Regions from separate parts of the Geodermatophilus sp. SYSU D00965 genome, predicted to be linked through region 3. Evidence: riboswitches for the same ligand, from Rfam matches in the RefSeq annotation. Region 3 holds a riboswitch; each other region holds the start of a gene.
The links. Region 3 has a riboswitch for cyclic di-AMP ahead of ACI789_RS21030 (aggregation-promoting factor C-terminal-like domain-containing protein). Riboswitches for the same ligand answer to the same signal wherever they lie in the genome.
Positions count from the first base shown of each region.

Region 1: linked by a shared signal. The riboswitch ahead of ACI789_RS15390 (peptidoglycan DD-metalloendopeptidase family protein) and the one ahead of ACI789_RS21030 (aggregation-promoting factor C-terminal-like domain-containing protein) in region 3 are both predicted to bind cyclic di-AMP.
Region 2: linked by a shared signal. The riboswitch ahead of ACI789_RS19890 (aggregation-promoting factor C-terminal-like domain-containing protein) and the one ahead of ACI789_RS21030 (aggregation-promoting factor C-terminal-like domain-containing protein) in region 3 are both predicted to bind cyclic di-AMP.

Region 1 covers NZ_JBJGYQ010000015.1:60,451-63,693, forward strand. Annotated here, with positions in the region: tRNA gene ACI789_RS15380 (tRNA-Ile) at 33-106, opposite strand; gene ACI789_RS15385 (MFS transporter) at 97-1,359, opposite strand; cyclic di-AMP (ydaO/yuaA leader) riboswitch at 1,698-1,792, shown strand; gene ACI789_RS15390 (peptidoglycan DD-metalloendopeptidase family protein) at 1,824-3,026, shown strand; gene ACI789_RS15395 (maleylpyruvate isomerase N-terminal domain-containing protein) at 3,060-3,243, opposite strand, start outside.
Region 2 covers NZ_JBJGYQ010000023.1:67,359-70,601, forward strand. Annotated here, with positions in the region: gene ACI789_RS19880 (dihydrofolate reductase family protein) at 1-65, shown strand, start outside; gene ACI789_RS19885 (LLM class flavin-dependent oxidoreductase) at 132-1,121, shown strand; gene ACI789_RS19890 (aggregation-promoting factor C-terminal-like domain-containing protein) at 1,291-1,731, opposite strand; cyclic di-AMP (ydaO/yuaA leader) riboswitch at 1,980-2,138, opposite strand; gene ACI789_RS19895 (alkene reductase) at 2,278-3,243, shown strand, end outside.
Region 3 covers NZ_JBJGYQ010000026.1:29,558-32,800, reverse strand. Annotated here, with positions in the region: gene ACI789_RS21040 (FMN reductase) at 1-67, opposite strand, end outside; gene ACI789_RS21035 (LLM class flavin-dependent oxidoreductase) at 64-1,209, opposite strand; cyclic di-AMP (ydaO/yuaA leader) riboswitch at 1,404-1,567, shown strand; gene ACI789_RS21030 (aggregation-promoting factor C-terminal-like domain-containing protein) at 1,802-2,689, shown strand; gene ACI789_RS21025 (hypothetical protein) at 2,902-3,111, shown strand; gene ACI789_RS21020 (class I SAM-dependent methyltransferase) at 3,108-3,243, shown strand, end outside.

The sequences.
Region 1 (3,243 bases), on a different contig from region 3:
CGAGCGCCAGCCGAGATAGCACAGAACAAGGGTGGGGCGGGTGGGGCTCGAACCCACGACCCAGGGATTATGAGTCCCATGCTCTGACCGGCTGAGCTACCGCCCCGGAGCCTCCAGCCTGCCAGACGCCGTCCCGGGCGTGCCCCCGTGGCCGCCCTCCCCGCGGTAGCTGAGGACGGCGGCGCCGGCGGCCCCGAGGACGAGCGCGGCCAGCACCCAGAACGCGGCGGGGTAGCCGCCCAGGACCTCGGCCAGGGCCGTCCCCGCCCACGGCGCCACGGCGGTGGCGAGGGTGATCGGCGCGGCCAGGTACCCCCCGACCGTGCCGTAGCGGGCCGCGCCCCAGCGCTCGGCGACGACGGTGGCCTGCAGCAGCGTTCCCGCGCCGCGCGCGGCACCGGCGAGCACGGAGGCCGTGACCAGCAGGGCCGCGGGTCCGGGCAGCCCGGCGAGCAGGGCGATCGTCCCGGCCGAGGCCAGCACGATGACCACGGCGCGGCCGGCCGGGGAGGTCCGGCGCGCCAGCGGCGCGTACCCGAGCCGGCCGAGGAGCTGTCCGGCGCCCAGCAGGCCGAGGGTGGTGGCCGCCAGGGTGCTGGAGAACCCGCGGCCGGTCAGGAGGGGGATGAGGGTGAGGCTGGCCGCGTAGAGGCCGAACGCGGTGAGCGTCAGCGCCGCGGCCAGCAGCAGGAACCCCGCCGTCCGGACCTCGGGCGGGACCCCGCGGTGGCCCTCCGGGGTGCCCGACCGCGGTCGGGCCCACGCCGCGGGCAGGACGACGGCGTGCAGCGGGACGGTGACGACGGCCAGCACCGCGGCCAGGACCAGGTAGGTCTGCCGCCAGGAGAGGCCGGCGAGCAGCGCGTCGGTCAGCGGCGCGAACACCGTGCTGGACAGCCCGGCCGCCAGGGTCAGGGCGGTGAGCGCCCGCACCCGGTCCTCCCCGTACCAGCGGGCCAGCGCGGTGAACGCGGCCTGGTAGAACACTGCGGCCATCGCGACGCCGGCGACCAGCCACGCCGCCAGGAACCAGCCGTAGCTCGGCGCCAGGGCGATGCCGACCGTCGCGGGCACCGCGAGCAGCGAGCCGGCCGTCATCACCCGGCGGGGCCCGTGCCGGTCGAGCCAGTGGCCCACCGGGATCCCGGCCAGCGCGGAGACCACGAGTCCCCCCGAGAACGCCGCCGACGCCGTCGGCGCCGACCAGCCGGTGTCGGCGGTGATGTCGTGCAGGGCGACCGGGAAGGCGTAGTAGAGGACGCCCCAGCTGGTGATCTCGGTCGCGCACAGCACCACCAGGCCGCGCCGCCGGGCCCGGCGTGTCGGCGGCGTGTCGGAGGATCGTGTGCGGGATCTCACGCCGACGGTCCGCCGCGTCCTCGGGCGCGGGCACGGCGCGCGCTCGCGGTCGGGGGCACGCACCACGTCTACCGGAGTCGGTGCAGGTGGGCGACGGGGTGCCCGCTCCGGCCGGCCGGTAGCGTCCGGGCTCAGCGGAGCGGGGTCGTCCGGGCACGGGCCGTAGCCGGGGGTCACCCTCCCGGGCAAGGAGGCGCGCCGGGGGTGTTACCCGATCGTGACCCCCTGTCGCATCCGTAGTAGCTTTCCCGACGGCCTCGCCGGGCTCAGCTCCTCGGGAACCGAGGGCCTCGGCCAGGCCCCGCCGAACCGCCGCAGGCCCCTCGGGGTCGAGGCGGACCGGGGACCCACCGATCCACTGGGGTGAGTCCTGCCTGCGCTGCGCGCGGGCGGGTAGGGCGCCGTCCGGCCCGAACCCGTCAGCTAACCCGGTAGGCGGCCGCGAGGATGGGAGAACCGTCGCCTTGGCGACCCTGCACCACCGCACCAGCCTGCTCGACCGTGCAACCGCCCCCCGCCGAGGCCGCCGGGCCCTGCTCGTCGCCGCCGCTGCAGCGGGTCTGCTGGCCGGCACTCCGGCCGCGCTCGCCGCGCCCGCCACCCCCGCCTCCTCCGAGCAGGAGGAGCTGACCGCACAGGTGGCCCGCATCGGGGAGCAGGTGCGCGCCGCCGAGGAGCAGCTGCAGCGGATGACCGTGGAGGCCGAGGCCGCGGCGGACGCCGCGCTGGTCGCGCGCGCCCAGCTCACCCAGGCGCAGGCCGAGGCCGAGCGGACCGCCGCCGAGCTCGCCGACGCCCAGGCCGACGTCGTCGGCGCCGAGCAGGCCATCGGTGACCTGGGCCGCCGGGCCTACATGGGCGGCGACACCCGGTACGGCGACATGGAGCTCCTGCTCGACGCGCAGAACCCGACCGAGCTGCTGCAGCAGGCCGCCACGATGGAGGTCATCGGCGACCACCGCGCCGCCCAGCTCCAGGAGTTCCTCGCCGTCCAGCAGCGGGTCGCGGAGGCCGACCGCGCCGCGGGCGAGGCCGTCACCCGGCTCGACGGGGCCGCCCGGGCCGCCGACGAGGCGCAGGCCGCCGCCGACGCCCACCTGGCCGCGGCCCAGGCGGAGTTCGACGCCCGCACCGCGGAGAAGGCCTCCCTGGAGGAGCAGCTGCGGCAGGCGGGGGAGCGGCTGCTCGCCGCCCAGGGTGCCGCGGACCCCGGCGCGGCCTGGGACCAGCGCCAGACGCAGGCGCAGGCGGTGTCCGCCGCGCAGAGCGCCACCGCCATGCCCACCGCCGGCCGGGTCACCTCCTGCTACGGCGCGCGCTGGGGCACCCAGCACCAGGGCATCGACATCGCCGCGCCCATCGGCACCCCGATCCACGTGCCGGAGGACGGCGTCGTGCTCCAGGCCGGCCCGGCCAGCGGGTTCGGGCAGGCGGTGTACGTGCAGCACGGGGACGGCCAGATCACCCTCTACGGCCACGTGAACCGCTTCTTCGTCAGCGCCGGCCAGGTGGTGACCGCAGGCCAGCAGATCGCCGAGGTCGGCAACAAGGGCCAGTCCACCGGCCCGCACCTGCACTTCGAGGTGCACCAGGGCGGGCTCTACGCCAGCCGGGTCAACCCGGTGCCGTGGCTGCACGAGCACGGCATCGCCACCGGCGGCTGCTGACCGGCGGCTGCTGACCGCCGGGCCCCGGTCCGGCTAGCGGCGGCCCCGCAACCGGCCGAGGAGCCCGCCCACGCCGCCGAGGGTCTGCGCGGCCAGCTGCAGGATCGGCCCGCCGGGGATGCCCGGAGCGGACTGCACGATGGGCGCCAGCGCCAGCAGCCCGCTGATCTCGTGCACGCGCAGGCGGCGGCGGGCCACCGCGACGACGGGGTTGACC
Region 2 (3,243 bases), on a different contig from region 3:
TCGCCACCTACCAGCGGGTCGGTGAGGTGGAGACCGGTTCGGTGGGGCCCGAGTACGAGGAGTGACACACCCGGGAAGGACGGCGGCCCCCGACCCGTTGCTCGTGACAACACCACGGAAGAGGCACCGTCATGAGCATCCCGCTGTCCATCCTCGACCTGGCGCCGATCGCCAAGGGGTCGACCGCAGCCGACAGCATCGCCGCGAGCGTCGCGCTCGCGCAGCGGGCCGAGGAGACCGGCTACCGCCGGGTCTGGTACGCCGAGCACCACAACATGCCGCACATCGCGTCGTCGGCCACGAGCGTGCTGATCGCGCACGTCGGCGCGCACACGTCGTCCATCCGGCTCGGCGCCGGCGGCGTCATGCTGCCCAACCACGCGCCGCTGACCATCGCCGAGCAGTTCGGCACCCTCGACGCCATGTACCCGGGCCGGATCGACCTGGGCCTGGGCCGGGCCCCGGGCTCGGACCAGAACACGATGTACGCCCTGCGCCGGGACCCCCGCTCGGCCGACCGCTTCCCGCAGGACGTCCTCGAGCTGCAGGCCTACCTGGCCGGGGAGTCGCGGGTGCCCGGGGTCGACGCGATCCCGGGCAAGGGCTCGCGCGTGCCGCTCTACGTCCTGGGCTCGTCGATGTTCGGGGCGACGCTGGCCGCCGCGCTCGGCCTGCCCTACGCGTTCGCGTCGCACTTCGCCCCGGCGATGCTCCAGCCCGCGGTCGAGGCCTACCGGCGCGAGTTCAAGCCGTCCGAGCAGCTCGCCGAGCCGTACGTGGTCGCCGGCGTGAACGTGGTCGCGGCCGACACCCGCTCGGCGGCCGAGGAGGCCTACGCCGCCGTCCGTCGGACGCTGGCCGTCGGGCTGTTCGGCCGCGGGCGGTCGCTGTCGGACGACGAGGCGCAGCTGCTGCTCGACGGCGGCGCGGGCCTGCACGTCGACACGATGCTCACCCACACCGCCATCGGGACCCCGGACGAGGTGCGCGAGTACCTCCAGGGCTTCGCGAAGCACGCCGACGCCGACGAGCTGATCGTGGCGCACCAGTTCCCCGGCACGGAGGGCCGGCTGCGCTCGGTCGAGCTGACCGCCGAGGCGATGGCGGGCGCCGGGGCCTGACACCCCTGAGAGCCGTGGCCCGACCGCCCGCGAGTCCCGCCTGACGGGTCCGGGACCTGGTGCCCGGGGAGTCGTGCTCTGCCCACGAGGGTGGGCAGAGCACGACTCCCCGCCGGACCACCTGTCCGGGCGGGCGCGGTCCGTCCGGACAGGCGATCGTCGTCGCGGGTCAGTACCAGCCGGTGTTCTGGGAGTGCCGCCACGCCCCGCAGGGGCTGCCGTACCGCTTCCCGATGTAGATCAGCCCCGCCTTGATCTGCCGGTACGGGTCCGAGGTCTTGCGGATGCCGGTCATGGCCCAGGTGGAGTCGAGGAACTGCGGGATGCCGTAGGCGCTGCTCGTCGGGTTCTGCGCGTGGGGGTTCCACCCGCTCTCCCGCTCCCACAGTTGGTCGAGGCAGCCGAACTGGGTGCGGTTGCCCCCGACCTGGCCCAGGGCGTGGTTCTTGTAGGCCTGCTTCTGCGAGGCCCCGATCGAGGCCAGGGAGTGGTCCCCCTCCGCCCGGGCGACCGAACCCCCGGTGGGGGCGAGGGCGAGGGCCAGGCTCAGACCGGCTGCGGCGGCGAGCCGGTGCAGGGAGCGAGGGCGCTGGTTGTGCTGGTTGTGCATGTGTGTTCCTCGTGCTGTGCGGTCGCCCGGCACCGACGGCGCCGGGACGGTGCTGCGGGACCGGCCGCGGCCGTCGGCGTGTCGTCAGCTGGGCGCGCGGCACCGGCCGGACACGGACGCCCGGCGAGGAGCCGTCGGCCGACGGTGCGTGCCGTGCGGCTGGTCCTGGTGGGTGGACAGGCGGGAGCGCGACGGTCCCGGACCTGTGGGCGCGCGGGGGCTCCGGCCCCAGGCGCGCGGTGGTTCTCCGTTTCTCCCCGGGCCGCCTACCGGGTCAGCTGACGGGTTCGGGCTGGGAGTGCCCTACCCGCTCCCGGTGCTCCCGGGAGCGGGACTCACCCCGGGTGGTGCGGGTGGGTCCCCGGCTCGCGCCCACCACGGTGGGTGCGACTCGGCGGCGTCCGGCGCGGGCTCCCCGGGCTCGGGAGGCGTCGAGGGCCGGACACGGTCACCGTACGAACGCGACGTACATCGCGCCACTCGACGGCCGCCGATCCGCTGTTGCGACGTGTCCGTTGCGGCGGGACGCGCGTCACTGTGAGCGCCGTGACGGTCGCGGCCCGGAATGGCGGCTCCGGTCCGGGCGTCGAACTCCTCGTGGACCTGTTCTCCCCCGTGACCCTGGGCGGCCTCGAGCTCGCCAACCGCGTCGTGATGGCCCCGCTCACCCGCATGCGCTCCGGCGCCTCCGGCGTCCCCGGCGACCTCGTCGTCGAGCACTACCGGCAGCGCGCCGGGGTCGGCCTGATCATCACCGAGGGCACCTACCCGAACCACGAGTCGCAGGCGTTCGTCGGCCAGCCCGGCATCGTCACCGACGAGCAGGTCGAGGGCTGGCGCCGCGTCGCCGAGGCGGTGCACGCCCGTGGCGGCACGATCGTGATGCAGGTGATGCACGGCGGCCGGGTCACCCACCCCGACGTCAACGGCGGCCGCCGCGTGGTCGCGCCCAGCGCCGTCGCCATCAACGGCGAGGGGCACACGGAGAAGGGCAAGCAGCCGTACCCGGTGCCGCACGCGCTGACCGTCGCCGAGGCCCGGGCGACCGTGCAGGACTTCGTCACCGCCGCCCGCCGCGCGATCGAGGCCGGTCTGGACGGCGTGGAGATCCACGGCGCCAACGGCTACCTGCTGCACGAGTTCCTCTCCCCGACGTCCAACCTGCGGACCGACGAGTACGGCGGCTCCCCGGAGAACCGGGCGCGCTTCGTCGTCCAGGTGGTGACGGCGGTGGCCGCGGCGATCGGCGCCGGCCGCGTCGGCCTGCGCATCTCGCCCGAGCACGGCATCCAGGACGCCCTGGAGCCCGACCGGGACGACGTCCTCGCCACCTACGGCGCGCTGCTCGACCAGCTCGCCCCGCTGGGCCTCGCCTACCTGTCGGTGCTGCACCGCGAGCCGGCCGGCGACCTGGTGCAGGAGCTGCGCCGGCGCTTCGGCGGCCCGCTGATCGCCAACAGCGGGTTCGGCACGGTGACCACGCGCGAGGAGGCGGTGGCGCTCATCGAGGCC
Region 3 (3,243 bases):
CCAGCAGCCGGGTGGACGACGGCGTCGACAGCCCCGCGCTGACGACCGCCAGGGTGCGGGTGGTCACCGGGCGGTCACCTCCTCGGCGGTGCGCCCGGTGACGTCGTCCCCGGCGGCGTACACGGTGCTGTCCTGCCCGCCCCGGGCGGCGACCAGCGAGGCGTGCGTGGGGGCGTCCGGCACGTGCGCCGGCTTGAGCGCGGCGAACTCGCGGCGGAGCACCGGCACGACCTCCTCGCCGAGGATGTCCAGCTGCTCGAGCACGGTCTTCAGCGGCAGGCCGGCGTGGTCGACGAGGAACAGCTGCCGCTGGTAGTCGCCGACGTAGTCACGGAAGCCGAGGGTGCGCTCGATGACCTGCTGCGGGCTGCCCACGGTCAGCGGCGTCTCCCGGGAGAAGTCCTCCAGCGACGGGCCGTGGCCGTAGACGGGCGCGTTGTCGAAGTACGGCCGGAACTCGTTGACGGCGTCCTGGCTGTTCTTCCGCATGAACACCTGCCCGCCCAGGCCCACGATCGCCTGGTCGGCGGCGCCGTGGCCGTGGTGCTCGAAGCGGCGGCGGTAGAACTCGACCATCCGCTGGGTGTGCTCCTTGGGCCAGAAGATGTGGTTGTGGAAGAAGCCGTCGCCGTAGTAGGCGGCCTGCTCGGCGATCTGCGGGGAGCGGATCGAGCCGTGCCAGACGAACGGCGGGACGCCGTCCAGCGGCCGCGGGGTGGAGGTGAAGCCCTGCAGCGGGGTGCGGAACTGGCCGGACCAGTCGACGACGTCCTCGTCCCACAGCCGGCGCAGCAGCGCGTAGTTCTCCACCGCCAGCGGGATGCCGTTGCGGATGTCCTGCCCGAACCACGGGTAGACCGGGCCGGTGTTGCCGCGGCCCATCATCAGGTCGACGCGACCGTCGGCGAGGTGCTGCAGCATCGCGTAGTCCTCGGCGATCTTCACCGGGTCGTTGGTGGTGATCAGCGTGGTCGCCGTCGACAGCTGCAGGGTGCTCGTCCGCGCGGCGATGTGCGCCAGCGTCGTGGTGGGGGAGGACGAGAAGAACGGCGGGTTGTGGTGCTCGCCGAGGGCGAACACGTCGAGCCCGACCTCCTCGGCCTTCTGCGCGATCCGGAGGACCGCCTTGATCCGCTCACCCTCGGTGGGCGTGCGCCCGGTCGTGGGGTCGGTCGTGATGTCGCTGACCGAGAAGATCCCGAACTGCATCTCGTGCTCCAGGTGATTGAGAGCGCAACTACTGCTGCGTGCAACAGTGCCACGGCCTGGCTATTCCGCTGCGGGCGACTCCCGCGCGCGAGGTACCTCACGCAACGGATGTGACCGCCGGGATTGTCACGGGACGGTAACGGCCCCTACGGTGGCTGACGTCCGGTTGGTCGAGCCTCCCATCCCGGGAGCCTGGCTGGACGCCGCCGAGTCGTGTCCGCACCGCTGCGGGCGCGAGCCGGGGACCCACCGCAGTACTGGGGTGAATCCTGCCCGCCGAGCCTCGCTCGGAGGGCAGGTAGGGCACCTTCCCGCCCGAACCCGTCAGCTAACTCGGTAGGCGGCCACGGAAGGAACGGAGAGCACCCGCTTGCCTCACCCACGGGCCCTCGCGGCCCGCAGGGTCACCCGGCCGCGCGCCCCTCGCGCTTCCTCCTCGGCCCGCTGACCCCGCCAGCCCGCGACCGCCGGCGCCCGCGCGTCCCTCGCTGACCGCGCCCGGCACCCCACACCGACCACAGCACCGGGCTGTCCTCGCCGAGACGAGGACCGGTCCCGCGCGCGCCCTCACGCCCCCGGAGCACCACACCCGATGTCCCGCCGCACGCCGCACGACCTCCGCCCGGCCGACGCCGTCCGCACCGAGCCCGCCACCCTGGAGCTCGCCGCTTCCGAGCCCGCCACCGCTGAGCTCCCCGCCGAGCTCGCCACCGAGACCACCGCCCGCCGCCGGCTGCGGCTGCCCACCCGGGGCCGCCGTCCGGCGATCCTGCTGGCCACCGCCGCTGCCGGTGCCGTCGCGGTCAGCGTGCTGACCACCGGTCAGCCGGCCGCCGAGGCCGACGCCGCGACGGTGAGCGCGTCCACGAGCGTCGCCGAGCAGCTGGGCCTCACCGGCTCCTCCGCCGCCGCGACGTCGGACGACCTCGCCCCGCTCGAGGAGCTCACCGCCTCGCGCAGCGAGCGCGAGGCCGCCCAGGCCAGCGCCGCCCAGGCGCAGGCCGCGGCGGACCAGGCCGAGCTCGACCGCCAGGCCGCCGAGAAGGCCGCGGCGGAGAAGGCCGCTGCCGAGAAGGCCGCCGCGGAGAAGGCCGCCGCCGAGCAGGCCGCCCGCGAGGCCGCCGAGCGCCAGGCCGCCGAACAGGCCGCGCGGGCCGCCGCGCCCGCCCGGGCCGCGGCCGCCCCGGCGAGCGGCGGGTCGTTCAAGGACTACGCGATGAGCAAGGTCGGCAGCGCCGACCAGTTCTCCTGCCTCGAGAAGCTGTGGGGCAAGGAGAGCGGCTGGAACCCCAACGCGCAGAACCCCTCCAGCACCGCCTACGGCATCCCGCAGTTCCTCGACTCGACCTGGGCCGGCACCGGGATCGCCAAGACCTCCGACGGCTACCGCCAGATCGACGCCGGCCTGATCTACATCGACAGCCGCTACGGCTCGCCGTGCGGCGCCTGGGCGCACTCGCAGTCCACCGGCTGGTACTGAGCACGCACCCCGTCCCGGGTCCGGGACGGGCAACACCAGCAGCGCCGTCCCGCGCGACGCGCACCGAGAGCCGCACGCCTCCCAGGGAGGGGTGCGGCTCTCGGCGTCCGGGGGCTGGGGCACCCTGGTGTCCGGCTCCCGTCGGCGACGGGGCGGTCGCGAGCGAGACACCGTCGGTGGGTCCACCGACGCCGACACCAGGGAGACGCAGCGTGGGCCGGCGTTCCGTCGAGCAGGCTCCCGGGCCCGGGGACGCCGCCCGGCCACCCGGGCGGGCGCCTCGTGAGCTGCCGGCCGCGTGGGACCGGCCCATCTCGACCGGCAACCTGCTGGCCGACTGCGAGCGGTGGTGCCGCGACCACCTGCCCCGCCGGGAGCCGCGCCCGCCGGACGCGACGCGGGTGGTGGACTCCCAGGCGTGAGACTCGTCCCGTCCCGGTTCGTCCGCGCCCACACCCAGGTCCGCCGGCCGACCTGCGTCCCGGAGGTCCGGCTGCACGTGGCCGACGACGTGGTCGCCCTGTGGGAGGCGATGGAGGCCGACGGCGGCGCCG